One region of the Allohahella marinimesophila genome, then DNA from elsewhere that is predicted to be linked to it. Evidence: predicted binding sites of a transcription regulator. Region 1 holds the regulator's gene; each other region holds the start of a gene.

Region 1 (7,327 bases):
CAGGGCCGGTCGCTCATCGAAGCCAGCCGCATCACGGTCTATACGACTGGCGGCCGGGGTATCAGCAGACTGGACGCCGTAGGCACCCCTGCCCACCTGAAGCAATACAATGCTGAGGAAGATACAGAAACCAATGCCTACGCCAAGCGAATCGATTACCGCCGTGACCAGAATCAGGTGGCGCTTCGCGGTAGTGCCAGGCTAGAACAGGATTCGAGCATTTTTCAGGGGGAAGAGATTCTGTACGATACGGTCAGTCAGGTGGTGAATGCCAGGTCCTCTGATGACAAGGACAAGAAGCAGCGGGTCGAGATGGTTTATTTTCCCGAGACGCCTGATGACGAAGGTGAGACGCCAGAATCCGCCGGTCAGAATTAGGCGAGCGGCGGCATATGAAGAGACTCGCAGCAGACAACCTGTCCAAGGCTTACAAGAAGCGCCCGGTGGTAAAAGATGTATCACTCGAGGTCTTTTCGGGCGAGATCGTCGGATTACTGGGCCCGAATGGCGCAGGAAAAACCACCTGCTTTTACATGGTCGTCGGGCTGGTAGCGAGCGATAGCGGCATTGTCAGCATCGACAACCAGGACATTACCAGTCTGTCGATGCATGGTCGCGCCAGACGGGGCATCGGATACCTGCCCCAGGAGGCGTCAGTATTTCGCAAGCTGAGCGTAGAACATAATATCCTCGCGATACTGCAGACGCGGGGCGATCTGGATGCAAAGCAGCAACGCGCAAAATGTGAGGAGCTACTCAGGGAGTTCCATATTACCCATATTCGTGACAGTCTCGGGATGAGCCTGTCAGGTGGTGAGCGCCGCAGGGTCGAGATTGCCAGGGCCCTGGCCACCGAACCGGATTTCATTCTGCTCGATGAGCCGTTTGCCGGGGTCGATCCGATTTCAGTCAATGATATCAAGCAGATCGTACAGCATCTTCAGAAACGTAGTATCGGCGTACTCATCACCGATCATAACGTTCGGGAGACACTGGATATCTGTGAGAGAGCCTATATCGTCAGTGACGGCTACATCATCGCCAGTGGCACGCCCGACAGTATTCTGGCGAACCAGACAGTGAGAGACGTCTATTTGGGGGACCGATTCAAATTATGAGAATAAGTACTCTGCAGACATCCAGCCCACGGCCGGAATTCATAACGACAGTCGTTAGCGGCCAAGTTGTCAGAAGGCACCTGATCTAATGGTGATGAAGACCTCCCTCCAGCTCAAGATGGGTCAGCATCTGACGATGACCCCTCAGTTGCAACAGGCCATCAAACTCCTGCAGCTGTCCACACTTGACCTTCAACAGGAGATTCAGCAAGCGCTGGACTCCAACCCAATGCTGGAACTGGAGGAAGACGATCACGATCGTGGCCCGGAACGGCTTGAATCGGATAAAAGCGCTGAACGCGACTCCGAAATTCGTAGCGACGCCAGCGAAACCAGGGAAGCAACCGAGCGGCAGGATTCGCTGGACACCATTCCCGATGACTTGCCGGTCGATACCGCTTGGGAAGACGTTTACCAGAGCGGCACGAGCAGCAGCTCTGGTTCAGGATCGGGTGGCGACGACGATTATGATTTCGAGAGCCGTAACTCGCGCACCGAAAGTCTGCAGGACCACCTGCTCTGGCAGCTCAACCTCTGCCCCATGAGCGATACTGATCGTCTGATTGCGCACTCGATCGTCGACGCGGTCAACGATGACGGCTACCTGACCCAGACGCTAGCCGAAATCCACGAAGGCCTGGTCGACATGCAGCAGCGCATGGCTGATCGGGAAGAGCTCGAACTGGACGACAGTGAAGTTATCGAGCTCGACGAAGTCCAGGCAGTGCTCAAACGCATACAGCAGTTCGATCCGCCCGGTGTCGCTGCGAGGGATCTGCAGGAGTGCCTGCTGATCCAGCTTCTGCAGTTGCCGCCATCGACGCCCTGGTTGAATCAGGCCAAGCTGGTGATCAGTCATTACATCAACCTGCTGGGTTCGCGTGATTATGCCCAGCTGATGCGTCGCAGTCGTATCAAGGAGAGTGACCTCAAGGATGTCATGCGCCTTATCCAGTCGCTCAACCCGCGGCCTGGCGAAGGTGTGCAGACCACCGACACTGAGTATGTGGTGCCAGATGTGATCGTCAAGAAACTGAAAGATCGCTGGACTGTGGAACTCAATCCCGAAATTGCTCCGCGAATTCGGGTAAACTCGACCTATGCCGGCATGGTAAAGCGCGCTGATTCCAGCGCCGACAATACCTACCTCAAGGATCAACTTCAGGAAGCCAAGTGGTTTCTGAAGAGCCTGCAGAGCCGGAACGAGACGCTGCTGAAGGTCGCGACCCGGATCGTAGAGCATCAGCAGGGCTTTCTCGACTATGGTGAGGAAGCGATGAAGCCACTGGTGCTGCACGATATCGCTGAAGCGGTCGAGATGCATGAGTCGACCATTTCCCGCGTCACCACGCAGAAATACATGCACACGCCTCGGGGTGTTTTTGAATTAAAGTACTTTTTCTCGAGTCACGTCGGCACCGAAAGTGGTGGCGAGTGTTCGTCGACGGCCATCAGAGCCATCATCAAGAAGTTGGTGGCTGCCGAATCACTGAAGAAGCCGCTGAGCGATAGCAAGATTGCGTCTATTCTTGCAGATCAGGGCATCAATGTTGCACGCAGAACAATTGCGAAGTACCGGGAGGCCATGTCTATTCCTCCCTCAAATGAACGCAAACGGCTCATCTGAGCGTTTGCGAATTCTGACCTACCTATAGAGGCACAGTGTATGCAGTTGAACATTACCGGACAAAATATCGATTTGACCGATGCGCTCAAAAGCCATGTTGAAGCCAAATTCGATAAGCTTCAGCGCCACGTCGACTCGATTAGTAATGTACAGGTGACACTCGCAGTTGAAAAACAGCGCCAGATGGCGGAGGCTACGCTGCACATGAGCGGTAGCGACGTCCATGCGAACGCTGAGGACCTTGATATGTATTCTGCTATCGACCAGTTGGCAGACAAGCTCGACAGACAGGTCCTCAAGCAGAAGGAAAAACAGGTGGAGCGGAATCACGGCGTTAACGCCAGATAGCGGTCGGCCAGCCACAAAGACCCACGTATATTATGAAACTTTCGGAAATCCTGGCTCCGGCACTCACCCAGCATCGGGTGAGTGCCTCCAGCAAGAAAAAAGTCCTCGAATACATTGCTCACCTGGTTGCAGGGCATTACTCGTTTCTGAACGAAACTGCCCTGTTGGCCAATCTCAACAATAGGGAACGCCTGGGCAGTACAGGCATTGGCAAGGGTATTGCGATTCCACACTGTCGGCTCGAGAACTGTGACCGCGTCATCGGCGCATTCATCACGCTCGGCACACCGGTAGAATTCGATGCGATAGATAATGAACCCGTCGACCTGCTGTTCGTGCTGGTGGTCCCTCAGGAAGCCACTTCAGAGCATCTGGATCTTCTCGGTCAACTTGCGCAGAAGTTCAACGACGAGGCTTTCTGTGAAGAAGTCCGAGCCGCCGATAACAGTACACAGCTTTTCGAGCTCATTACTCGAGAGGGCACGCAAGCCGATTCGCAAGACTGAGGTGACTCCTTGAAACTGATTATCGTTAGCGGGCGCTCCGGCTCGGGCAAGAGTACAGCCTTGCACGTACTGGAAGACCTGAGTTTTTACTGCATCGATAATTTGCCGGTGGGGCTTCTCAAGCCTCTCGTGGAGGAGGCACTGAGCGAAGAAAACAAGCCGGCGCAGAATATCGCCGTCAGTATCGATGCCCGGAACCTGAATAAGGATTTTGCCAGTTTTCCCGAGATGTTTGCTGACCTGAAGTCAAAACAGGTCGAATGCGAAGTCATCTTTCTGGATGCTGATGACGAAACGCTCCTGCAGCGCTTTAACGCCACCCGCCGGAAGCATCCGCTCAGCACCAGAACGATTTCGCTCAAGGAGGCTATCAGCCACGAAACCCAGCTGCTCGATCCGATCAGTACCATGGCTAGCCTGTATATCAATACCAGCAACCTGTCTATCTACCAGCTCAGGGATCAGGTCAAACTCCGAGTCAGCGGCCATAGCACGCAGGAGCTTGCCCTGCTGTTCCAGAGCTTTGGCTACAAGCATGGCGTGCCATCAGACAGTGACTACGTCTTCGATGTTCGCTGCTTGCCGAACCCGTATTGGGATCCGGCACTGCGGCGGTTTCGGGGCACTGAGGATCCGGTCATCGAATTTCTGGACAATGCACCTGAAGTGCAGCAGATGAAGGAGGACATATCCCGTTTTCTGCAGCGCTGGTTGCCGGAATTCAAGAAAAGCAATCGAACCTATCTGACCATCAGCATCGGCTGTACCGGTGGGCAGCACCGATCTGTCTACCTGTGCGAGCAACTTGGCCGTGAGTTCAGAGATTTCTACGACAACGTGCAGATACGGCACAAGGAACTGGCTGGGTAACCAAGGCCGGGTACAGTCCTCCTTTGTACAATTTGCGTAAATCCCCAATTGCATAAGCTAGCAGCTTAACTACTCTTGTGAGCACAGATGCTGACCAGAACTGTTACCATAATCAATAAACTTGGCTTACATGCACGTGCGGCAGCAAAATTCGTCGCCACTGCGAATCGCCATACCAGCTCGGTGCGAGTCGGAAAAGGCGAACAGTGGGTTGATGGCAAAAGCATAATGGCTGTCATGATGCTCGCCGCCAGCAAAGGTACGACGCTCGAGCTCTGTATAGAAGGCGAAGATGAAACTGAGGCCATGGCTGAAATAGTAGCCCTCATCGAAGATTACTTTGGAGAGGGCGAATAGCTTTGCGATCGGTTTAGGTTCTGGCCAGTCAGCTTCATGATTCAACCGGTGCAAGGCGAACGTGCAGAACGCAAGCGAACAGTACGAAGATCATTCGTCGCGCAGTGTGACCAAGGCGAGATTCCGCTCGATCGTTGAAGGGCTGGACAGTGGCTCCCTGCATCAGGCGACCTACACGCTCAACAATGGTCTTGCCCCGGGCGACATTGCCCACCTCCTCGAATCGTCTCCGCCCAAGCAGCGTCTGATTCTCTGGGAACTGCTGGACGACGATCTCGAAGGTGAAGTCCTCTCCTACCTGAGTGACGATATCCGCTCCGAGTTCCTTCGGGACATGGATGCCGAGGCTGTCCTCTCAATCGCCGAAGATTTTGAAACCGACGACTTCGCCGATCTGCTGCAGCAGCTGCCAGAAGCCCTGATTGCAGAAGTCCTGGAATCGATGGACACCCAGGACCGGGTCCGTATCGAGGAAGTACTCGCCTTCCCCGAGGACTCTGCTGGCGGTCTGATGACCACTGACATGATCACGGTGCGGCCGGATATCAGTGTCGAAGTAGTTCTGCGCTATCTCCGCAAGCACAAGGCCATCCCTGCCTCTACGGATAATCTTCTCGTCGTGAACAGGCGGGATCAATTCGTTGGCGTCCTGCCGATATCCACGCTGCTGGTCTCAAACCTGAACGCCACAGTGAGAGAAATCATGCAGACGGATGTGGACCAGATACCGCCAACGATGTCGGAAAATGATGTCGCGAATCTGTTTGAGCGTCAGGATCTGATTTCCGCTCCGGTCGTAGCCGACAGCGGACGCTTGCTCGGTCGAATTACTATTGATGACGTGGTCGACGTCATCCGCGAACGGGCCAACCACGAAATCCTCAGCCGGGCGGGTCTCGACGAAGATGAGGATATGCTGGCGCCGTTTTTCAAAACGGCCAAGAGTCGTGCGGTCTGGCTAGGTATCAACCTGATTACTGCCTTTCTAGCCTCAGCAGTGATCGGCATGTTTGAAGGCACGATCGATAAGGTCGTTGCCCTCGCCGTGCTGATGCCGATCGTTGCGAGCATGGGCGGCATCGCTGGTTCACAAGCCCTGACCCTGGTCATCCGCGGCATGGCCACGGGCAAGGTGAGTCGAGGTAATATCAGCTGGCTAACGAACAGGGAGTTTCTGGTGGGGCTGTTCAACGGCTGTATCTGGGCCCTGGTAGTCGCCACTGCGGCCATCGTCTGGTTCGAGGATCTACAGCTAGGTGCAGTGATCGGCGCAGCACTCATTATCAACATGGCAGTGGCAGGACTGGCAGGCACGATCCTGCCAATGGTGCTGCAGTCAATGAAGATTGACCCTGCCCTGGCTGGTGGTGTCATTCTCACGACCATCACCGACGTGGTGGGCTTCCTGTCCTTCCTGGGTTTGGCGACCATCGTCTACGGTTTCTGAACGACTCTTCAGCTGACGCGGTGGGCATCCATCCTGATATCCGCCTGTCTCAGTCCGACCATGGTAATTTCACCCCGGTATCGCTCCAGACCCGTGGAGGAGAATTCGAAACCATACACACGCTGCAGACCGAAACCGAGGCTGCCGTGCCGCCTGAGCTTGATGCTGCGAAAGGCAATGCTCTGATCCAGAAGTTGAAGATCCAGCTGCTCACAGCGCTGCCTGACCAGGGCCAGGGCGCGCTCACGGATTCGCAGTCCCTGCCACCAGATGCCAACGGCAGAGAGCGTGAGGGTAATCCAGAAAATGTCGATTAATGCCAGCGTCATGGGCGACCTTCGTCAGCTCCTCGTATCAATTGTTCAGGCAGGGATCTCTGCCCCACCTTTCAACAAGACAGGACAATAGCGAACTATGCCACAGCTTTCAGTTCGACACTCAGGCGTAAAGCTCGTTTCTGTTCTCCTGCTCTGTCTTTCACTGTCGGGTTGCTTCAGCTTCGCGTTCTGGTTCGAGCGCATGGACACGCTGGTGATGTGGCGGCTCGACGACATGCTCGACCTTACCGACAGTCAGAAAGAAGAAGTCGAGCCTGTGATAGTCGAGCTACGGGAATGGCTCCGGCAAGATGGCTTCCCGGATCTGATCCCGAGGCTGGAAAACATCGAACAGCTCTGGGCTGCTGGCGAATCTGAGGCCGCTCTGGCGACGTTCGAGCAGGAAGCCAGCACAATCATCGACCGCTTCCTCGAAGCCAGCTGGCCGGCTGTGAAGCCGCTCCTGATCAGGATCACGCCGGCAAATGCCGAGGCCTACAGGGAGTACAGCGAAGAAAAGATGGCTGACTGGTTCGACGAGTCGGAGACGCTGGAGGCAAAAGTGGAAGACCGGGTGGAACGCTTCGAGGACTGGTTCGGTGACCTGGACCGGCGTCAGGTCCAGCTCGTTCGCCAACGGACCGAACTGTTGGACAATGAGCTGCAAATTCGAATGCAGAACAGCCGCCACCGGCGAGAGCGTTTCCTTCAGCTGGCGCTGGATGAGGATCTTGCCG
Region 2 (7,327 bases), on a different contig from region 1:
ACTGACAGGGCAGGTGGCCGAAATGGCCGGCCCACTGTTCCCCTTGGCTTTTCTGGTGGCAGCCATCGTGAGCGGCTTCAGTGCCTACAGTTACGTCAAGATGGCCAATGCCTATCCGTCGGCGGGCGGCATCGGAATGTTTCTCAACAAGGCCTATGGTCGTAGTGTCATGACCGGCGCCTGCGCGCTACTCATGGTGTTCTCCATGATCATCAATGAAAGCCTGGTGGCCCGAACCTTCGGTACCTATACCATGCAGGCTTTCGGTGGCAGCAAGGATTCAATCTGGGTGCCGATTCTCGGCGTGCTGCTCATCGCTGCAGCTTTCGCAGTAAACGTCGCCACGAACAAGCTCATCAGTCGAATTTCAATGGTGGCTGCGGCGGTCAAAGTCGGCGGCATTCTCATATTTGCTGCAGCCACTCTCTATATGGCCGGATTTTCCTTCGAACCCGCCAGTAGTATTGGCAGTAGCGATGAACCAGCCGTCGGCATGCTCGGTTTTGTAGCAGCTGTAGCGCTGGGGATACTGGCATACAAGGGTTTTACCACCATCACAAATAGTGGCAGTGAACTCAGCAATCCAGAAAAGAATGTGGGCAGGGCGATTATCATTTCCCTGACGATCTGCCTGGTGGTTTATCTGCTGGTGGGATGGGCGGTAGGCTCAACCTTGTCCATTCCGGAAATCGTGCAGACCAGGGATTACGCGCTCGCTGAGGCCTCGCGCCCCGCCTTTGGCGAATACGGCGTCTGGTTCACCGTCGGCGTCGCGATCGTTGCGACAGCCTCAGGCATTCTGGCGAGTATTTTTGCAGTCTCCCGGATGATGGCCATGCTGACGAAAATGGAGATGATTCCGCACCGTCACCTGGGTATGAGTGGCCATATCCAGACCCATATGCTGGTGTACATCTGTGTCATAGCCGCACTACTCACGGTATTCTTCGATCTGAGCAGAATTGCATCCCTCGGCGCAATTTTTTACCTCATTATGGATATTGCCGTGCATTGGGGTGTGTTTCGTTATCTGCGCCGCGACATCAACGCGAAGGGGTGGGTAATGATATCGGCCATGGTTCTCGACCTAGTCGTGCTCTGCGCATTCATATGGCTCAAGTGGGAGCGCGATATCTATGTGCTCTACTGGGCCGCCGGCGGCGTCGTCGCCATCTTCGTACTCGAGCGGCTCTTCCTGCGCTTTCATGGCAATTCGGAAGGCGAAGATCGGAATTATGTGAGTCCCGCCGACTGGGAGGAGAATAAATGAGGAGAACTGATCTTGCACTTTGATTTTGATGAGCCGATAGCCCGAGCAGGTACAAATTCGGTCAAGTTTGACGCTAGAAAGGCCGTATTTGGTGTTGAAGACATCATTCCGCTCTGGGTGGCTGATACCGACTTCGCTGTTCCGCCGGCGATTAGCGAGGCCTTGCTGAAGCGAGCGAAACATCCCAACTATGGCTACTCACTAGCCCCCGATAGTCTCTATCAAGCCATGATCAACTGGTTTGCCCGTCGTCACCAGTTTCCCATCGAGCGTGCTTCGATCATGCTGGCTCCCGGCGTGGTGCCATCGATACATGCCGCTGTCCTCGCGCTGACCCAGCCCGACGACGCCATTGTGATCCAGACACCCGTCTATGCGCCGTTTTTCAATATCGCAGCGCATACAGGTCGACGCCTGGTCGAGAACCCACTGCGCCTCGTTGATCAGCATTACGAGATGGACTTCGACCACCTTGAGCGCTGCGCGCAAGACGGCGCACGACTGTTGATTCTTTGTTCTCCACACAACCCGGTCGGTCGGGTCTGGCGGCGTGACGAGCTCAGCCGTCTGCTCGCAATTGCCGATGCGTATGACATGATCGTGGTAGCAGACGAGATCCATTGCGATCTTGTGTTCGAGGGGCACGCGCATACTCCGCTGGCCCTGCTGACGGATCGTCCGGATCGGGTCATTACCACCTTGGCACCCAGTAAAAGCTTCAATGTGCCCGGTCTCGGCCTGTCGGCGCTGGTGGTGAGCGATGGAGATCAGCGTAAGGCCCTCGGGAAGGTGTTTGCCTCGCTGCATATTGAAATGGGAAATCCATTCAGTCTGACTGCCTGTGAGGCCGCGTACGCTGGCGGTGAAGCCTGGCTCGACGAAATGATGAAATATGTAGACGGTAACCGCCAGTTCGTGATCAGTTTTCTTCAGAACCATGTGCCAGACATCAGGGTGATGCCTTCCGAAGGGACCTATCTGCTGTGGCTGGACTGCAGGTCTCTGTGCCAATCGAGAAATTGGGATGACCGCGATTTGAAACATTTCTTCGTGAACGAGGCCAGCATTGGTATGAACCCGGGCATTACCTTCGGCAAGAATGGCAGTGGCTTCATGCGTATGAATATCGGTACCCAGAGGTCTGTCCTGAAAGAAGCATTGCTGTTACTACAGCAGGCGCTTCACCGTAACGGCTGATCAGCAGGACAGTCGGGAAACCATACAGCGATTCCAGCAGCCCCCTGCTGAGGACGGTGCTGGAAGGCCCGTTTCAACTCGTGAGCGAGTGTTAAGTTTTGTCAATTTCTTATACATATACTTACAGTATGAATGATGAGGCTGATCAAATGCTGAGCAAAATCAATGTGCTGCAATTATGGCACGGCGGTTGCTATGTATTACTCACGAACGAATAGATCAGTAATACCTAAACGTCGTAGCTGCAGGTGCCAAAGAATGGCATGCAGGCTTCCCTTGAGTCTTACACCAGTTGCGCAGGAATTAATTAAATGACTACTTCAATGACTATCAAAAGTTTTGCTCTGACCGCTCTTGCAGCTGCTTTCGCTTTGCCAGCTTCTGCTGCGGTGATCAGCGTCTACGACGTGAAGAATCAGGCTCAGTCCTCATCTTCATGTGGTAACCCAGCCTACGGTTTGTATACCAGCACACTGCTGCGTGGATCAAACTCTGGTTGTGCGCACTTCTACAGCATTCAGGACGGTGCAACACTGACTACGTTTGACGACGGCACAGCCAAGCTGACTGGTTCTGCGATCAATCTGTACGGTATCAACGCTTCGTTCGACATGACTTTCACTGGTTTTACCGACACGTATGCCCCGGTCAAGACTGGTGGTTCTGCCAACACGGCTGACTGGACGTTCTACACCGGTCTGAGTGCTGATAGTTCCATCACTGTCAACACCACGACCTACTTTGCACAGTTGGTTGGCGCGCCTAATAACATCGGCACAATGCCTGTGTTCCAGATCGGTACTGGTGCGAACGACAAGACAGATGCTTTCGGTGGCTCGACCTGGCTGGACATGTTCTCTGCCAACGGCACGCCAATGTTCACTGGTGGCAACCACTGGGACCTGAACTTCGACCTGGATCTGCGTCCAGATACCGGCCTGGACGTTCCAGCACCAGCTACACTGGGCCTTCTGGCACTGGGTGTTGCTGCACTGAGACTGTCACGTCGTAGCAAGTAAGCTGAATACTGAGGAGCATCTGCTCTGATGGAAGCCCCTTTCGAGGGGCTTTTTTCGTTCTGACGAGATCTAGTTGAAGGCTTGCAGCCCTGTCTGAAGTTTGCCGAGGATGAGTGCATGCACATCATGCGTGCCTTCATAGGTATTCACCGCTTCGAGATTCATGACATGGCGGATGACATGATATTCGTCGGAGATACCGTTGCCGCCGTGCATATCCCTTGCAGTGCGTGCAATATCGAGCGCCTTGCCGCAATTATTCCTTTTCAGCATTGAGACCGCCTCAGGGGAAGCTTTGCCTGCATCCATCATGCGCCCCAGCTGCAGCACCGCCTGAAGACCCAATGAAATCTCGGTCTGCATGTCCACCAGCTTTTTCTGGATCAGCTGAGTGGCTGCAAGCGGCCTACCGAATTGCTGGCGTTCCAAAGTGTAAGCTCTGGCAGCGTGCCAGCAGTACTCAGCAGCCCCGAGGACGCCCCAGCAGATGCCGTAGCGAGCCTTGGTCAGACAGCTCAGGGGGCCTTTCAGGCCTGTGACATCGAGACGGTTTTCGTCAGGTACAAAAACGCCATCCATGAAGATCGAGCCAGTTTCCGAAGCGCGCAGAGAGAATTTACCCTCTATCCTGGGCGTTGTGAGGCCCTTGACGCCATCATCGTTTCGCTCGATGACAAAGCCCGTAATCTGCCCGTCCAGCTTTGCCCAGACTACAAACACGTTCGCGATAGGGGCGTTGGTGATCCAGGTCTTCGATCCGCTCAGCAGGTATCCGCCGTCGACCTTGACCGCGCGGCTAGCCATCTGTCCCGGATCAGAGCCGTGGTCCGGCTCGGTAAGGCCGAAGCAGCCAATCTTCTGGCCGGTGACCAGGGCAGGCAGTAAACGCCGCTTCAACGGCTCGGTGGCATAAGCGAAAATGGGGAAGATCACTAGCGAGGATTGCACGCTGAGGGCCGAGCGATAAGCAGAGTCGACACGCTCGACCTCCCTGGCGATCAGGCCATAACAGACATGGCTGAGACCGGGGCCGCCGTACCGCTCTGGTAGCGTGGCTCCGAGCATGCCGAGTTCACCCATTGCCGTGAACAGGCCAGGGTCGAATTGTTCGTGCCTGTTGGCCAGCAGGACGGTGGGCCGCAGTTTTGCATCACAAAAAGCCCGTATACTCTGCTGCACCTGGCGTTCGGTCTCATCGAGCTGCTCATTGAACAGCAGCAGATCGTCCCAACGTGCGGTGGCCATGGATACTCCGCTTCAGTAGCTGTGTTGACGGTCTACGATGCCGGTAACGGTTTGCCCGGCCTCGAGCGCAAGAATCTTGCCTGCTATTTGCTCGATCGTCTCATCGCGAAGCGTGGTGGCTGCTACGTGAGGCGTGATCGTGACATGAGGGTCGCGCCAGAAAGGGTGCTCGGCAGGCAGCGGCTCCTCTTCAAATACATCGAGTGTCGCGCGAATGACACGTCGCTCGGCCAGCGCTTTCAGGAGATCATTTTCGACCAGATGCCCCCCTCGACCAACGTTGATGATCATGGCCTCTGGCATCAGCTGGTTGATTGTCTGGGCATTGATGATGCCCGCGGTGTCACTGGTCAATGGCAAGGTATTCACCAGAATCCGGCTGGCGCTCAGGAAGGCGTTGAAATCCGCCTGACCGGCAAAGCACTTGACCCTGTCAAGTGCGTGCATCGAGCGCGACCAGCCATTGACGGGATAGTCGAGCTGGGCAAGAACACTCGCGACACGTCCGCCAATCTCACCCAGGCCCATGACGCCCACGGGCCAGGCCGCACGTTCGATCGGGCGGTGGGCTTTCCACGTGTTACGACCCTGCTGCTCGCGGTACAAGCCCATATTTCGGGTGATATCGATGATCTGATGCGCGACATATTCCGCCATCTGCACCGCCATGCCTGCGTTTTCCAGTCGAATAACAGGCACATTGGCAGGGAGGGTAGGCACCGCCAGAAGCGAATCTACGCCCGCACCAATACAGAAAATCGCCTTCAGGCTGGTGTGCTGATCGAATAGCGCTGCCGGCGGCTTCCATACGATGGCGTAGTCAGCGCCAGCTGGTGATGGCGTCTCATCGGTAAAGACCTCGATGCTTGCGTCGGGAATCAGCGATTTCAGCGGCTCTGTCCAGCGCTCGGGTCTTGGATCACCAACGGCCAATACAATGTTGATTCTACCTTCGCTCATGGCTGTTCTTTCGCCGTGTCATTCTTGAGGGGTTGGATGATACGGGTAATGGTCCCATCAGTTTTCATGTCTTCTATCACCTGATTGAATCGTGAAATGAACTCATCCATGAACGGATAGAGCTCCTTACGATTAGTCAAACCGATATAGCCCTCTTCATGACTGATCGAGAGTGTCTCTTCTATGCGGTCGCCTTCGTAAAGCCCGGCATTTTCAAGGTCTGTAATGCTTTGTTGTATGGCAGCGCGATCGTTGACGTAACAGTCCAGTCTGCCGGCCATCAGCTGCTTGAAAATCAAGCTGTCGGAGGCGTATTCCCTCAAGGTCACCAAGCCTTCTGCGGCGGCGTCATCGAATTGCTGACCAGTCGCAAAGCTTTGCAGCCTGCCGATGGACCTGCCCTTGAAATCGTCAGGAAACTGCGGGTTTCCGCTCGCTATCAATCCGCTTCTGCAGAAGAGCGCAAGGTGCTCCTTCATGATGCTGGTACTGTAGTGCATGAATGGTCGTGTTTCTGACCGGTCATAGGGCGGGTACAGGAAACCGATCTCTCCAGTTTCAAGCAGCTTCAGGCCTCTACCCCAGGGAACCGGTCTCAAGTCAATGTGATAGCCTGGAAGACGACGATCCGCCTCACGAATGATTTCGGTGTAATAGCCTGCCATTTCATCCCCTTCACTGTAAGCGTAGGGGGGGTAGGCGCTGTCGCCGAAAAACTTTACAACGGTGTCTGCCGACACAAGGCCAGCTGGTAAAAGACCAAGCAGGATAACGCCGATCTTCAATAGTAGTCTCATTGCTCGTCCTGGTGCCGACGCGCGCTGCCTTGAAGTGATGAGTGACAGTCGCTGAACGGTTGCTATCGAGGATCAACCCGATTCGCTGTTTGCGACGGGTGCTGTCGTTGTACTACTTTAGACTGGCCAGTCTCTGCTGGGAACCGAAAATTTGTAGTAATAGGTGTCTTTCAGCAGCGTATCCGCTTTCAGTAGTCAGGAACCATAGATGTCGCAAGCGCTAGCCGCCCAGGCCAAAGACCCCCTCGTGCCTGTTGGACTGCAGGCCATCCATGCCAATCATCTGGAAGATCTTCGCCAAATGGTGGTGTGGCTAACCAGGGAATATCCGATTCCACCGCTCGAAAACGAGGTTTTTCTGGTGCAGAGCAATGGTATCGCTCAATGGTTGAAGCTGGCGCTGGCAGAAAATAGAAGCGACGAGGGCGGCGGTTGCGGTATCAGTGCTGCCAATACCTTTCTCCTGCCGCATCGTTTCGTATGGCAGGCCTACAGGAGCGTGCTGGCCGAGGATGCGATTCCCGAGCGTTCGCCATTCGACAGGGAGAGGCTCGTCTGGCGACTCTTCCGGCTACTGCCGGAGCTGACGCACGAATCAGTATTCACGCCGTTGGCGAGATTCCTCGGTGGCGCCCGAGGCGACCAGCGGCTGTATCAGCTATCGCAACGGCTCGCTGAACTTTACGAGCAGTATGGGGTGTTCAGGGCCGACTGGTTATCCGAGTGGGCTGACGGCTCGGACAGGATGCGTCCGGCTCGAGGCAAGCCACAGGTCCTGCCTGAAGACCTGCAGTGGCAGCCCGAACTCTGGCGCCGGCTCATAGACGATATGGCGAACG
Region 3 (7,327 bases), on a different contig from region 1:
TCCCAGCAGTATGAGAATGCGAGATGGTCGGTACGGGGTGGTTATACCTTCGTCCAGACCGATTCGCCCTCGCAGGAAACAGAGTTCGACGGCCCGACCGCAGAGCTCAGCTATGTCTACGGTGGCATAACGACGCAGGGCCTTATCGATGCCCGACTGTCACACTCCCTCAGTGACACCTTTTCCGATCAGAACGTGAAGACCTTCGATGCACTCGATACGCGAGATCGCTTCGATACGATCGAGACCACCCAGTTCCGCCTGCTCGGCAGCTACCCGCTGACCGCCGTCGATGAATTCAGCGCCATTGGTTCAGTGTCGATCGAGCGCTATCAAACGCAGGACATCGAGGATGAGCGCTACACTGCAGAACTGTTGTATCGCCGAACCTTCACACCTCAGGTGCTGGGCGATCTCAGCTTCCGCCGTGACCAGGAAGAATTCAGCAACAGCTTCCGTGAAGTCGTGACCTATTATCTCGAAGCGAGTGTGGAGCATCGTCCCCTGAAGAATATCCGGCTTGAATACGCCATCGGTTATACCGAGCGTGAGGACGAGATTATCGTCACCGACGCCCAGGGCACACCAAGTTTCGGACTGAACGGCATCGAAGAGGTCTATTTCAGCTTCGGCGTGACCTGGTTCAGGCTCTAGGCATGATAGTCAATGCCATGACGATTGACGTGGAAGACTACTTCCACGTCGCCGCGCTTGCCGAGTCTATCAAGGTCGACGAGTGGGATGCGCACGAATGCCGCGTAGAAGCCAATACCGACGCGCTGCTCGCCCTGTTCGACGAGAAAAGGATCAAGAGTACCTTTTTCGTGCTGGGCTGGGTGGCTGAGCGCTATCCTGATCTCGTGAAGCGCATTGCCACGGCAGGCCACGAAGTCGCCTCTCATGGTTTCAGCCATCAGCTCGTCTACAACCAGACCCCTGAAATCTTTCGTGACGAGACCAAGCGCTCGAAAGATCTTCTCGAACAGCTGATTCAGGCCCCTGTCGATGGCTATCGCGCAGCGTCCTACAGCATTACTGCACAGAGTCGCTGGGCGCTCGATATTCTGGTAGAGCTCGGCTTCGTCTGGGACTCGAGTATTTTCCCCGTCAATCATGACCGCTACGGCATGCCAGGTACGCCCGAGCTGCCTTATCGTCTCAAGACCGACAACGGTGGAGAGATCGTCGAGTTTCCGCTGTCTACCGCCAAATTGCTCGGGCGCACCATACCTATCGCGGGTGGTGGGTACTTCAGGTTGTTCCCCTACTGGTTTTCGCGCTGGGGCCTTGGGTCCATCAACCGCCAGAAGGAGCCCTTCATCTTTTACCTGCATCCGTGGGAGATAGACACTGATCAGCCCAGGGTAAAGGCGAGTGCATTTTCAACCTTCCGTCACTACAACAATCTGGACAAGTGCATGGACCGTCTTCGACGACTCACTGACGACTTCCAGTTTGCCACTGTTGGCGATGTACTCAGACACAAGCAGTTACTGCCAGTCGAGACCAGGAGCGGCAGATAAAGCCTGTGACAGATCTTACCGAACAGATTCAGGCGCTCACCGACGAGTCGAAAAAACTTAGCCGCCTGATAGGGGAGGCGAAGAAGAAGGGCCTTGATACAGCTGATGAGCTCATAGCCCAGAAAAAAGCGGTTCAGGCGTCGATCGCCGAGCTAGAGGCCAGGGCTACTCCAGAGTCTTCAGACTCGGAACAGCCCGATTCAGCCGGGAACGCTGCAGCGACAGGCAAGGGTGGCCCAGGCACAGGCACCGTCGCTGCCGAGTCGCCTGCCAAAGCGAAGCGAGAGCCCTCTGACGCAGAGCGCCTGCAAGCGCTGATCCCACCTGTCTATACAGCCGCTTCAGAGTCTGCTGAATCAGCACAGCCGGCTGCCGCTTACGCATGTGAAGTCAGCGAAGTTTCCCCGCCAGGCTGGGACGATTTCGTGCGACAGCATCCGAGAGCGACCCTCTACCACGAGTCGATGTGGCTGAGAACCGTCGCAGAGACCATGGGGCATCAGGTCGCTTATGTCAGCTGCTACTTCGAAGCTGATGCTGACAGGCAGTTGCAGTCTGCATTACCCATGATTCGTCAAAAGAGCCGTTTGTTCGGCGATATATGGACCTCGATTCCGCTGGTGAACTATGGCGGCGCGCTGTCCGTGGACAAGCATGCTGAAAAACATGTGCTGAAGGCCGCTGCCGATTTTGCCCGCGCCAGTGGCGCGAGCCACCTCGAGGTGCGCGGTTACCATAAGCAACCTACTGGTTGGCCGGAGCGGACCGACAAGGTCAACATGTGGCTGCCGCTGCCTGCAGATAGCAAAACCCTTTGGAAAGGCTTCAGTTCGAAGGTGCGCTCACAGATCCGCAAAGGACAGCAGAACGACTATCAGTCGCGCATCGGCGGCGCGGAACTGCTCGATGACTTCTACCGGGTGTTCAGCGAAAACATGCGCGATCTCGGCACACCTGTGTATGGCAAGGCTTTCTTCGCAGGCATACTGAAGAACTTTGGTAGCAGTGCAAAGCTCATTGTCATCTACAGCAAGGGGCAGCCAGCCTCTTGTGGTTTCCTGGTCGAGCAGTCCACCGGTGCCGTGAAGCTGTTGGAAATCCCCTGGGCTTCTACCCGCCAGGCCTTCAATTCACAGAACATGAACATGGTGATGTACTGGGAAATACTGAGTCACGCAGCTGACACCGGTTTCGACCTGTTTGATTTCGGGCGCTCGAGCAAGGATGCTGGCACCTATCGCTTCAAGAAACAGTGGGGCGCCATGCCAGTTCAGCTCTATTGGCATTACGCGTTGTTCCAGGCAGATGAGCTGCCAGCGGTGAACAACAATAACCCGAAGTTCAAATTGCTCGTGGCGATGTGGCAGCGCCTCCCATTGTGGCTCGCAAATCGTCTGGGTCCGGCTATCGTTAAATACATTCCTTGAGTGGTAGTGACTGATTCATGAAGGCTTTACTGAAGAACATCCGGGACACCTATCAGGCCAAGGCAGCTCGCCGCCTGTTGACCCGGATGGGTGGGGAAACGAAAGGCGATGCAAACACTCAGCCTCTGCTGATTCTGATGTATCACCGTGTTCTGCCCGAGCAGGATGAACGTCTGGCCTTCGAAGAGCCCGGTATGTACGTCACGCCAGAAACGCTCAGTATGCAGTTGAAAACCCTGCAGCCGCTGGTTCGCTTTGTAGACCTGGGGCAGTGGGTGAAGGCAAGGCGTGAAGGGCGTGTGCTTGAGGGTGGGGAGACTGGCGATAATCGCTTGTGCTGCGCCATTACCTTCGATGACGGCTGGCTGGATAATTATGAATTCGCAATGCCCGTTCTCCGCGAGCATGGCGCCACGGCGACCATATTCCTGGCGACCGGGTTCATTGGTACTGGCCGAACGTTCTGGCCCGAGCAGCTGAACAGGCTGTTGAAACTGGCTGCAGCGCTTGGACCAGACAGCCGTGCAAAAATCGGACTCGAAGAGTTCATTGCCTCAACCGGCGTCAAACCCGATAGTACCCGGTACGCCAACAAGGAATACGCAGCCGAGGTGATCGCTGCCAGCAAACAGTTTACCGATGCGCAGATCTACAGGTTTCTCGATGAATCGTTCGAGCACCTGACACAGGACAGTGAGCTGACCCTGGAGCAGGGCGCAGAGATGCTGGATTGGCACCAGGTAAAAACCATGGCACCTACCTTCGACGTGGGCGCCCATACCGTGAACCATCTCAGGCTCAACGAAGCAGCTGATCCCGCCGCTGTCGATGCGGAACTGGATGGCTGCATCGACGCCATCCAGTCTCATCTCGGCGCCGTGCCATCGCTATTCTGTTATCCAAACGGTGACGTGAGCAAGCATGCCAGAGAGGCGGTTGAGCAGCGTTTCGCGGCTGCTGTCACGACAGGAAATGGCATTAATCAGGCGGGCGACTCGCTGTTCGCGCTCAAGCGCATTGGGCTGCATGAAGATGCGAGCAATACGCCCGAATCGTTTCTGGCGAAACTCTATCGAGGCGCAAGCGCTTCGGGAGCATGATCAAATGAACATACTTCATGCTATCGAAACCTCGGGGCCGGGTGGGGCAGAGAACTTCATGTTGCGCCTGGTCCAGAGCCAGAAGGCCGAAGGTCACCAATGTCGGGTGCTGGTCATCAAGCCCGGCTGGCTGACCAAGCAACTCGAACGCCTCGGTATCGACTATGACCTGATCCCGCTGCCCAGGAGCCTGAGCCCGCAGTGGATGCTGCAGGTTCGGCAGCTGCTACGTCTGCACAATATACAAGTTGTTCATTCCAACGAATTTGCCATGAACATGCACCTCGCGCTCGTGGCGAAGTCCCTCGGTATTCCGCATATTGCCACCGTACATGGCAAAAACTACTACACGGAAAAGACAGTCAGGCGCTTCTTCATGCGCCTGACCGCAAGGCTCAGCACGCTGGTGGCCGTGTCCCACGACATCAAGAGCTTTCTCGCCACAGATGCCGGTATCCCTGAATCTCGTGTCGTAGTGATCGAAAACGGCATAGAAGTCCTAAGCTATACACCGGACCCTGCAGTGCGCGAGCGCTATCGCAGCGAACTGGGCGTCGCCGACGATGAGTGCATGATTCTCGCTGTCGGAAACCTTTATCCAGTGAAAGGGCACACTCATCTGATCGACGCCGCAGTGCGCCTCAGCCGTGGTGGTGCCAAGATCAAGGTATTCATTGCTGGACGGGGGAAGGAAGAACAGAGTTTGCAGTCGAAGATCGATTCGCTCGGCCTGACCGGGCAATGTTCCCTGCTTGGGTTCAGGGATGATGCCAGAGAGTTGCTGTGGGCTTGCGATATCTTCGCCATGCCGTCACTGAGTGAAGGGCTACCCTTATCTATTCTGGAAAGTCTGGCGGCACAGCGACCCGTGGTGGCGTCGGCGGTAGGCGGTATTCCGCAAGTTCTGAGCGACGGCGAGACGGGTTTGCTCGTGCCCGCTGGCGATCCGCGAGCACTGGCGGGCGCTTTGGAAAAACTGATAGTTGACGCCTCTCTTCGCCAGGCCCTTGCGAAACATGGGCTTGCGCTTCTTGCCGAGCGATACGACGCTACAGTCATGGCTCGCCGCTACGCTGAACTCTACCGCAGGCAAGTGTAAAGTAAGCCGACTTATGGAAAAGCCCTAGGCCATTGGCCCTGCCAGAATCATTTTCAGACCGCCTCCTTCTCCTGCCAAGTCCATGATATTTCTACCCTTCAAGAAATGACAAACTGCGCTGTACCGTTGTCCTGCTGAACGAAGGCAGACGATTTGTATCTTTTTGATACGGAATCGGCGCTTCTGTAACCGTGTGTCAATCTTCTATACAGGTCGCTAGGCGAAGTCGAGCGACTCCTTCCAATAACTGCTTTAAAATCATGCGCATACAATATTGGCACGACAAGTGCTTACATTATGGTAACGAACAGTAATTTAGATTACTTAGCGTTACAGACGATCTAAAAGAATTCATCAGGAGTCATTATGTTCTCTTCAGCAGTTAAAGGTTTTTCTCTGTCAGCAATCGCACTGGCGGTTTCTCTTCCAGCATCAGCAGCCGTTATCCAGGGCTTCGACGTATCAAATGCTGCAAACGTTTCTTGTGGCGGCGGCGCTCAGTACGGTCTTTGGACCAACAGCCTGACCCCAAGCAAGTGCTCTAAGTACTTCGCTATCGAAGCTGGCACTACTTTCCTTCGTTCAGACGACGGCACTGCCACTTTCACTGGTTCAGCTTCTAACCCACTGGGCACTTCAGCCATCTTCGACCTGACCTTCACTGGCTTTCAGGAAGACTACTCAGTAGTGAAGACTGGCGGCACTGCAAAGCAGGCTGACTGGAACTTCTACACTGGTCTGACTGCAGACAGCAAAATCACTGTCGGCGGCGTTGATTACTTCGCACAGCTGGTTGGTGCACCAACCAACGTTGGTTCAATGCCTGTATTCCAGTACGGCACTGGCGCAAACGACAAGACTGGCGACTTCGGTGGCTCAGTCTGGATGGACATGTACGCTGCTGACGGCACTGCGCTGTTCACTGCTGGCAACCACTGGGATATCAACTTCGACCTGACCGAGAACCCAGATCTGGTTCCTGATGTAGATGTTGACGTTCCTGCGCCTGCTACACTTGGCCTGCTGGCACTTGGTGTTGCTGCTCTGCGTCTGTCACGTCGCAGCAAGTAAGCTCTTTTCTCTAACGTTGACCGGTCGTTTCGATTGCCTTAAACGTTAGCAGAGTGAAAAAGCCCTTCTTCGGAAGGGCTTTTTTTTGATCTTTTTTTCATCTTTTCAAACGCGCCTCACGTACCCATCCCGCTGTGTTACCAAAGAGATAATCCATTCGGCCAGCCATTGTAACTTTGGCGTCGCCCACTGTAGCCTTTTGTAAAAGCTACCCCCTGAAAGTGTGCGTAAAATTACGTAGGATGGCCAAAAATATTTAATGAAACAAAGGCTTACAAAGTTGGCACATTTCCTGTATCTTAACTGACTGCAATACACGGAATGTTTTTGTGAAACGTTGTACCTGTAACATCAGGATGACAACTCACGGACCAACTACAACCTTACAGGGGTTTCTCATGCTTAAATCAAAATTTGCGCAATCGTTCGCGTTCTCAGCACTGGCTCTCGCAGTAGCCGTTCCTGCTTCAGCAGCTGTCATCGAAGGCTTTGACGTCAGCGATGCAGCCGTCAGCGCTGAAGGCAACAGCTTTGGTCTGTGGACCAACTCTCTGAATGCCACTGGTGAGTATCACTACTCAATCCAGACTGGTACAACTTTCCTTCGATCAGACGATGGCACAGCGACCTTCACTGGTTCTGCTACCAACCCAAATGGCGTTGGCGCTATCTTCGACCTGACCTTCACTGGCTTTACTGACAGCTACTCACCAGTCAAGACTGGTGGATCAGAAGATACTTCAGACTGGAACTTCTACACTGGCCTGACAGCAGACAGCAAGATCACTGTTGACGGCGTAGATTACTTCGCACAGCTGGTCGGCGCTCCTGACAACATTGGCACCATGCCTGTGTTCCAGTACGGCACTGGTGCAAACGACAAGACTGAAGATTTCGGTGGTTCTGTATGGCTCGACATGTACAGCGCTGAAGGTGAAGCACTGTTTGGCGATGCTCACTGGGATATCAACTTCGACCTGGCAAGCAACCCTGACCTCATCCCTGATGAGCCAGGCCCAGGTGTTGACGTACCAGCGCCTGCGACCCTCGGTCTGCTGGCACTTGGCGTTGCGGCACTGAGACTGTCACGTCGCAAGCAGGCGTAAG
Region 4 (7,327 bases), on a different contig from region 1:
TGGCCGTTTCAATAGTCTTCGCGTTTGCCTGATAGTTACGTTGAGCAAGAATCAGACCAACCAGCTCCTCAGAAAGATCCACGTTGGATTCTTCCAGGGCACTGGCACGAATACCACCGAGCTGGGCCGTGCCAGGCGCACCGATAACTGGATTGCCGGACTTGAAAGTCTCGACCCAGGACGTATCGCCAACAGGCGCCAGACCCTGTGTATCGTTGAAGCTGGCCAGCGCGACGACACCCAGCACTCGCGATTCGCCGTTGGTATAGCGGGCAAAGATTTCGCCAGACTGCGCTACATCGAGACCGACTAACCGACCTGTTGTCGAACCATTCTGCTGCAGGTCATTTACCGAGAAATCGGAGCCAAACTGCGTAAACTCAGAGACATCGATACTGAAGTTGGAGCTGGTTGGCGGCGTCGGTATTGGCAACACGCCACCATTGATCACGTTGACCGGACCTTCTGCTCCATTGGGCGCACCATCGACACCGAGTGGTGTCCAGTTTGAAATAAGCACTTCATCCGACTCGACCTCATTGAAAGAGCCATCCTCATTGAATACCAGAGAGAATGCCGCTCGAGTTGCAGCGCCGCCGGCGACCAAGGGATCACCGACATCTTCGTTATCCACCTGCACATACATGGTCCAGAGATTGTCTGGTGAGTTCGTAGTTTGAGGTTCCTTGACGAAAAACTTGGTCAATACGTGTGAGTTGCCAAGACTGTCATATACAGTCGATGACGTGGCGTAGTTATACGTGCGCTCCTCCTCTGGATCGAACACGTTGTTCACGAATGGTGCGCCAGTAAAGTCGGAGACCAGGCCATCGGTCGTGGCCTGTGCTGCTGGCGGCGGATTCGCGGCATTGTAAGCGACACTGTTATCCACGACAGTGACGCCGCCGCTGAGATTCAGCTGCACACGACCACCAACCGTCGCCAGTTCATTGCCCCCGACCTGAAGCGTACTGGGGCTTATTGGTACTGGCAGCGCCTGGTTGTTCTGGATTGAATCAGCAGGCACTTCAGCAATTTCAAAACTATCGCCGTTGTTCGGGCCACTGATAGCGAAGTTAAGATCACTGCCTCTATCCTTCGTCAGCACAAGATCGCGAGTATCAGGGTTACCACCTGTTGGCGCTGGCCCTACCAGAACCGCGGACACGCCAACCAGAGTCGGAGACGAATTGATGGCGTTGCCCAGCTGCGTCAGGTCGGCAAAGCCATTGAAGGCGACGCCGTCGATCATCACCCCCATATTGCCGGAGGCATTGTTATAGCCAGAAGATGTCAGCCGCGCCTGTGTAATGGCTGTAGCATCAATATTGCGTACACCAGACAGCATGGAAGAAATGGCATCAGCACTGGAATTGGGTGGAATAAACACCGGCTGAGTGGTCCCGTCAGCCTGGGTAATGGTCAATGCCTGGCCAGGATAACCATTCACGGCAGGCGATCCAGCGGGTGCTGCAACCGGTGTACCTACAGCAGGTGTATTGGTAGCAATTGCCGTTCCCCGCTCGACCAGAATATCATCAGACGCATCGAGGTTAAGCACGGCATCGACTGAAGTTGTCCGCTTCGGCGCAAGGGCCGCTTCGTCCACTACCAGATCACTGAGCACACCGCCCACAGCACCATCTTCATCTGCCGGAAAGCCCTGAAGCCTGGCGCCTGTATTATTGACGACGAATCCATCCTTATCGACACGAGTCACGCCGGCGCGGGAAAAAGTCTGCGCACCGCTATCGTTCAGAACGAAGAAACCTTCACCATCAATGGCGAGATCGAGACCGTTCTCGGTGATGGAGATCGCGCCCTGGCTAAACTGCTGAGAGATGCTCTGCACCCGCACACCGTCACCCGCCCGCGCCGATCCGGTACTCAGAAAGCTGCTCGAATAAATATCACCGAATTCCGCACGTGACTGCTTGAAGCCGGTGGTGCTGGCGTTGGCAATGTTATTACCTGTGACTGACAAATCGGCGTTCGCAGCGCGGAGGCCGGTCAAAGCGACGTTAAATGGCATGATGAAATACCTCTATCATGTACAGCTATGCCCAGTTGGGCTTGTTACTCAGCCGCCCGGTCATACAGAGCGGCTAAAATCGAATTCTTTATTGCTAGACGCTTCTAGAAAATCTGTCTGACTTCGGACATGGCAATGCTGCCCTGCCCCGCCAGATTCAGCTTCACACCACCATCTGCCGCGATTGATACGCTGTCGACGTTAGCGCCGAGGAAGCTCTTGACCTGTTCAGGTTTACCGTCAAAATATCCTTCCACCTCTACGCGGTAGGAGCCGGCAGGCATGGGTTCACCATTGCTGTTCTTGCCGTCCCAGGTGAACTTCACCTCGCCAACCTGGTTCTGCCCGAGATCACTCTGACTGACAAGCGCACCGGACTGGGTATACACCTTCATGGTGAGCTTGCCCGAACCCTCAGGCACATCTGCAACACCAGAAATAGTGCCGCCCAGTGGCAGGGTGCCGCTCCCGACCGGCACAAGCACACTGCGGCCAACCATTGCCGATGCCTGCAAGGCCTGGGCGCTGCGGAACTCACCGGCAATATCGCCAACCGAGTTATTCAGCTCGGTGATGCCTTCAAGCGAACTGAACTGCGCCAACTGCGCCACGAAAGCCGTGTTGTCCTGTGGCTCCAGTGGGCTCTGGTTATTCAGCTGCGCAATCATGAGATTAAGAAACTCGTTCTTGCCCAGCTCGTTCTTATGCTTGATCTCTTCCTGCTTCGGCGCATATTGTTCCAGCGCTGATTTACCTATCGAGCCGATGTCGGTCATGCCAGTGGCCTCTTTGAACCTGTCATATTCGTTGTCTGTTGGTCATCAAACCGGGCTTTACTGGCCAAGCGTGAGCACTTGCTGAATCATTGTCTTGGCGGTGTTCATCACTTCCACGTTCATCTGGAAGCTGCGTGAGGCAGAGATCATGTCAGCCATCTCTTCCACCACGTTCACGTTCGGGTAAAACACATATCCATTCTCGTCAGCCGAAGGATGGTTCGGCTCGTAGCGTGGCTGCAGCGGTGCCTGGCTTTCGACGATGCCTTTGACAGCAACGCCCTGGCTCGCTGACTGCTCCGCCTGGTTCTCGAAGCCTGACATGTACGCGCCACCACCAGCGTTGTTCACGCCCAGGCTGCCCTGCATGCGCATCTGCTCCTGCGCCATCGCCGAGAAGATCGGCTTACGCGCCCGGTAGGTCTCGCCCTCACTCGAACTCGCTGCTTCGGCATTCGCTATATTGCTGGACACCGTGTTGAGTCGAATCGACTGTGCCGACATGCCTGAGCCGGCAACGTTGAAGATGTTCTGTAATGACATGGCGCCTACCCTCTATCTACCGCTGCTTACTCGCCACGAATGGCAGAAGTCAGACCCTTGAATTTCGAGTTCAGAAACTGGAATGAGGCCTGGAACTCCACCGCATTCGATGAAAACTCGGCAATCTCCACCTGACTATCTACCGTGTTGCCATCGATAGATGGCTGCGAAGGTACGCGATACTTGATATCTGCAGCCCCCGAGCCTGATATTTGCATATGACCTTCATGGGTCTTGTCGAGCTTGACCTGACCGCCGGACTGGCCACTGCTTGCCGCCTGCATGGCAGCCTTGAAGTCGAGATCCTTGGCTTTGAAATTCGGTGTGTCCGCATTCGCCAGGTTGTTGGAGAGGATCTCTGCCCTGCGCGAGCGCATCAGGAGACCTTGCTCGTGATTACCCAGTGCATTGCTCATTGATATCGTCATGTGTTTGTCCTGTGCTGAACGTGTCAGTCGTTTTCACAGTACAAAGCAAAAGCGGTGCCAGAGATCAACATGACTTTATATTCAGATGTTTAGCAAAAATTGACGTCAATAAAGCGAGCAGGCGGGGTGCTACTGCGGCAAGCCGCTACCGCCTGGAGGCGGCAACGGCAGCCGGGGTCGAAGCGGGGTCAGAGTTGGCGGGGAAAGCTGATAAGCATTTCCGCTGAAGGCGTATCGGGGCGATGCTGCTTTGGCTGTTCGATGGTGCCGCAGTAGAGGAAAGCGCAGATCTGCTCGTTGTCGGCCAGGCCCAGGCCCTTTCGCACGACATCGTGATAGGCAAAGCTCCCACTTCGCCACATCACGCCATAGCCACTGTTTTCCAGCATCAGCGAGTAGGTCTGCACCGCACAGCCCGCTGCCATCCACTGTTCGATGACCGGGACCTTATGCTGTTCATCCAGGCGCACGACGCCCACGATAATCATCGGGGCCCTGAGCGGTTTATCCAGAATCTTGGCCTGCTTCCCCTCCTTCAGGCCAGCTTCGCCAGCGTCCTGCAGTTCAGCTTGCAGAAAAAGTGTGCCAAGCTGCTTCTGGGCCTCGCCGGCCAGCACGATAAAACGGTAAGGCTTCAAATTGCCATGGTCAGGACTGCGACACACGGCGGGCAGCATGGCCTTCAGTTCGGCTTCGCTAGGCGCGGGTTCACAGAGTCTGGGCTCAGACTGCCTGGTCTGGAAAAAATCAGCGACAATGCGCCTTCCAGCGTCGGCAGCGGTAGAAAATTCAGTGGCGTCGTCAGTCATCTGGAGCATCCGAAAAAGGAAATGCCAACAATTGGCAAACCTGTTAGTCTGCACAGCGTCAGGCAGATTGCAATGGGTGCTTATGCCTGAGCAGCAACTCGCGTCCCATCGGACCCAGACAGTTTCTTTAGCAGAAGGAGGCAACGATGACTACGGAGCCGAAGCAGACCAGGACTTTCGCATCGTTCAGCGAGTTTTATCCTTACTATCTCAAGGAGCACAGCAATATACAGTGTCGCAGACTCCACTTCATAGGCACTTCACTGGTCATCGCCACGCTGCTGGTCGCGATATTTACTGCCAAATACAAGCTCCTGCTGATGCTGCCGATACTCGGCTACCTGCCGGCATGGATAGGTCACTTCTTTTTCGAACATAACCGCCCTGCCACATTCAAATACCCGCTGTACAGCCTGCTCGCGGATTTCGCCATGTATCGTGACATTCTGCTGAACAAGGTTCATATCTGACGCATGAATCAAATGGCTGTACTCAAGAAAGGCCGTAGCGGACAGACAGTTCCGCCGCGGAAGCTCCCAGGCTCGATGGCTAACGTTTCGCCACCGATGCCGGACTATAGCGCACGTATCCTCGGTTACATGCTGTTCGTCGGTATTATCGTCACCGGCATTGTGCTCGAACATTTCGACAAACGTCTCGTCTGGCTGGTGCCAGTAGCCATGCTATGGCCGCACCTGCTGTACTTCGGCATGCGCTACTGGCAGGTTCACGGCAATCTGCAAATCCGGCAGCGGGTCCTGTATTTCGATTGCCTCGTGACCGGTTTCATTCTCAATCTTCTGCAATTCAGTGTCACGCCCTCGCTCGCGATCCTGATCATGCTCTATTTCAGCCTGATCATCGTCGGCGGACTCACGGCCTTCTTCGTCGGCAACCTGGCCCTGCTTGCGGGGCTGACCGTTTCTTCGCTCACGATGGGACTGTCGCTGGCACCGATGACGCCGCCACTGCTGACCCTCGCCTGCATTCTGCTGGCGGCGCTCTTCATCTGCGTATCGGCACACTATATTCACCTGCAATCCCGGGCGCTGATGCTGGCGAAAACTGAAATCCAGATGCAGCGCGAGCAGTCGATCGCCCTGTCTCACAAGCTGGCGAAATACCTTTCGCCGCAGGTGTGGCAATCGATCTTTACTGGCGAACGCGATGTGAAGCTTGAAACACAGCGCAAGAAGCTCACGGTCTTCTTTTCCGACATCAAGGGTTTTACCGAGCTCTCGGAAGAGATCCAGGCCGAAAGCCTGACGGACCTGCTCAATACCTACTTCAACGAAATGGCGCAGATCGCGCTGAAGTTCGGTGGCACGATCGACAAGTTCGTCGGCGACAGCATCATGATCTTCTTCGGTGACCCCACCAGCCGCGGTTCTAAGGAAGACAGCCTGGCCTGTGTATCGATGGCCATAGAAATGCGTAAACGCATGAAGGTACTGCGGCAGAAATGGCGGAGTACTGGCGTGCGTGCGCCGCTTGAAGTCAGAATGGGCGTAAGTACCGGCTTCTGTACCGTTGGCAACTTCGGGTCGGAGAACCGCATGGACTACACGATCATAGGCAAGGAAGTGAATCTGGCCAGTCGCCTCGAGTCACTGGCCGAGCCCGGTGAGATTCTGGTTGGCTTTGAAACCTTCTCGCTCATCAAGGACATGATTCTCTGTCGTGACAAGGGCGAGATCGTGGTCAAGGGCTTCAACAAGCCAGTGCCCATCTATTCCGTAGTCGACTTCAGACGCGACATGGGGCGGAATCAGAGCTTTCTGGAGCAGGAAGCCGAGGGTTTTGCCATGTATATGGACTCGAGCAAGATCGGTGAAGAAGACCGTCAACGCATACAGCAATCGCTCGAGAAGGCGCTCGAGAAGCTCCGCGACGTCACCTGATTCTTATTGCCGCAGCAGCCTCGTGTTCGCCACGCGAGCGGGTACGTTGCTACGCCAGGGATTGATATCGATACCACCGCGGCGGGTGTAGCGCGCATACACCAGAAGCCCGCGATCTTCGCCCAATAGCGCTGTCAGATCTGCAAAGACCTCCTCTACACATTGCTCATGAAAGCCGGAATGTTGTCGGTAACTCACCAGATAATCGAGCAGCGATTGAGGATCAATCCGTCGACCTGAGTCCAGGCCCGCGCCCGCCGGCCCCGTCCAGACCAACACGCTTGCCCAGTCCGGCTGACCCGTGACCGGACAGTTCGTCTTCAGCAGATGAGAGACCAGCACATCCTCAACGGCCGGTGCTGAGACTGTATCGTCCGCCAACCTGAGCAACACCGACCGCTCAGCTCCTGCTGCCGGCAACTGTGGGCCGGCTGAAGACGAAGCGTGGATGAGCTTATCGACCAGCCTCCCATCCACCCAAAGCTGGTCACCGACGTCCAGAATGGCGTCGGCGGTGCCATGCGCATCGCTGGTCTGAGCCAGGCTCGAGGTCTGCAGCAAGGGCAGTGGATGTTTCAGCACCAGCTGCCACTCAGCACCCGCACACGCGGATAAATCCCGCTTCACCCGTTCCAACATGGATTCAGGTGAAGCAAAGCGCGTCTGGTTCAGTGAATTGAAATACAGCTTCATCGACTTGGATTCGATCAGGCTCGGGCTGCTGCAGGGCAAACGGCATTCCAGTGCGCCTACGCAGGGATAGCCGGCTCCGTCGAGCCATGACAGCTCGTACTGGTTCCAGATATCCTCCCCAAAGGCAGCAGCATTCCCCGGCCGC

The links. The regulator sigma-54, encoded in region 1, starts transcription at its own class of promoters, with help from an activator protein. The targets are predictions, from matches to a motif close to TGGCACNNNNNTTGCTNT.
Region 2: ABD735_RS01625 (PEP-CTERM sorting domain-containing protein) is a predicted target of sigma-54. The motif match lies at 2,647-2,664, and genes of this name have one in related genera.
Region 3: ABD735_RS19100 (PEP-CTERM sorting domain-containing protein) is a predicted target of sigma-54. The motif match lies at 5,425-5,442, and genes of this name have one in related genera.
Region 4: flgB (flagellar basal body rod protein FlgB) is a predicted target of sigma-54. The motif match lies at 3,822-3,839, and genes of this name have one in related genera.

Annotation. Positions count from the first base shown of each region.
Region 1 is NZ_BAABBO010000016.1:53,005-60,331, reverse strand. Features, by position in the region: gene lptA (lipopolysaccharide transport periplasmic protein LptA) at 1-378, shown strand, start outside; gene lptB (LPS export ABC transporter ATP-binding protein) at 393-1,118, shown strand; gene ABD735_RS16380 (RNA polymerase factor sigma-54) at 1,213-2,745, shown strand; gene hpf (ribosome hibernation-promoting factor, HPF/YfiA family) at 2,785-3,093, shown strand; gene ptsN (PTS IIA-like nitrogen regulatory protein PtsN) at 3,126-3,599, shown strand; gene rapZ (RNase adapter RapZ) at 3,609-4,469, shown strand; gene ABD735_RS16360 (HPr family phosphocarrier protein) at 4,557-4,826, shown strand; gene mgtE (magnesium transporter) at 4,888-6,273, shown strand; gene ABD735_RS16350 (DUF3301 domain-containing protein) at 6,282-6,602, opposite strand; gene ABD735_RS16345 (DUF6279 family lipoprotein) at 6,688-7,327, shown strand, end outside.
Region 2 is NZ_BAABBO010000001.1:356,351-363,677, forward strand. Features, by position in the region: gene ABD735_RS01615 (APC family permease) at 1-1,270, shown strand, start outside; gene ABD735_RS01620 (MalY/PatB family protein) at 1,283-2,467, shown strand; gene ABD735_RS01625 (PEP-CTERM sorting domain-containing protein) at 2,779-3,486, shown strand; gene ABD735_RS01630 (acyl-CoA dehydrogenase) at 3,556-4,731, opposite strand; gene ABD735_RS01635 (2-hydroxyacid dehydrogenase) at 4,744-5,691, opposite strand; gene ABD735_RS01640 (substrate-binding periplasmic protein) at 5,688-6,488, opposite strand; gene recC (exodeoxyribonuclease V subunit gamma) at 6,697-7,327, shown strand, end outside.
Region 3 is NZ_BAABBO010000022.1:35,966-43,292, reverse strand. Features, by position in the region: gene ABD735_RS19125 (porin family protein) at 1-654, shown strand, start outside; gene ABD735_RS19120 (XrtA system polysaccharide deacetylase) at 657-1,523, shown strand; gene ABD735_RS19115 (FemAB family XrtA/PEP-CTERM system-associated protein) at 1,529-2,950, shown strand; gene ABD735_RS19110 (polysaccharide deacetylase family protein) at 2,968-4,050, shown strand; gene ABD735_RS19105 (glycosyltransferase) at 4,055-5,149, shown strand; gene ABD735_RS19100 (PEP-CTERM sorting domain-containing protein) at 5,516-6,220, shown strand; gene ABD735_RS19095 (PEP-CTERM sorting domain-containing protein) at 6,619-7,326, shown strand.
Region 4 is NZ_BAABBO010000005.1:29,502-36,828, forward strand. Features, by position in the region: gene ABD735_RS05380 (flagellar hook-basal body complex protein) at 1-2,032, opposite strand, end outside; gene ABD735_RS05385 (flagellar hook assembly protein FlgD) at 2,137-2,808, opposite strand; gene flgC (flagellar basal body rod protein FlgC) at 2,866-3,351, opposite strand; gene flgB (flagellar basal body rod protein FlgB) at 3,378-3,779, opposite strand; gene ABD735_RS05400 (nitroreductase family protein) at 3,968-4,588, opposite strand; gene ABD735_RS05405 (Mpo1-like protein) at 4,735-5,058, shown strand; gene ABD735_RS05410 (adenylate/guanylate cyclase domain-containing protein) at 5,134-6,489, shown strand; gene ABD735_RS05415 (NADPH-dependent 7-cyano-7-deazaguanine reductase QueF) at 6,493-7,327, opposite strand, start outside.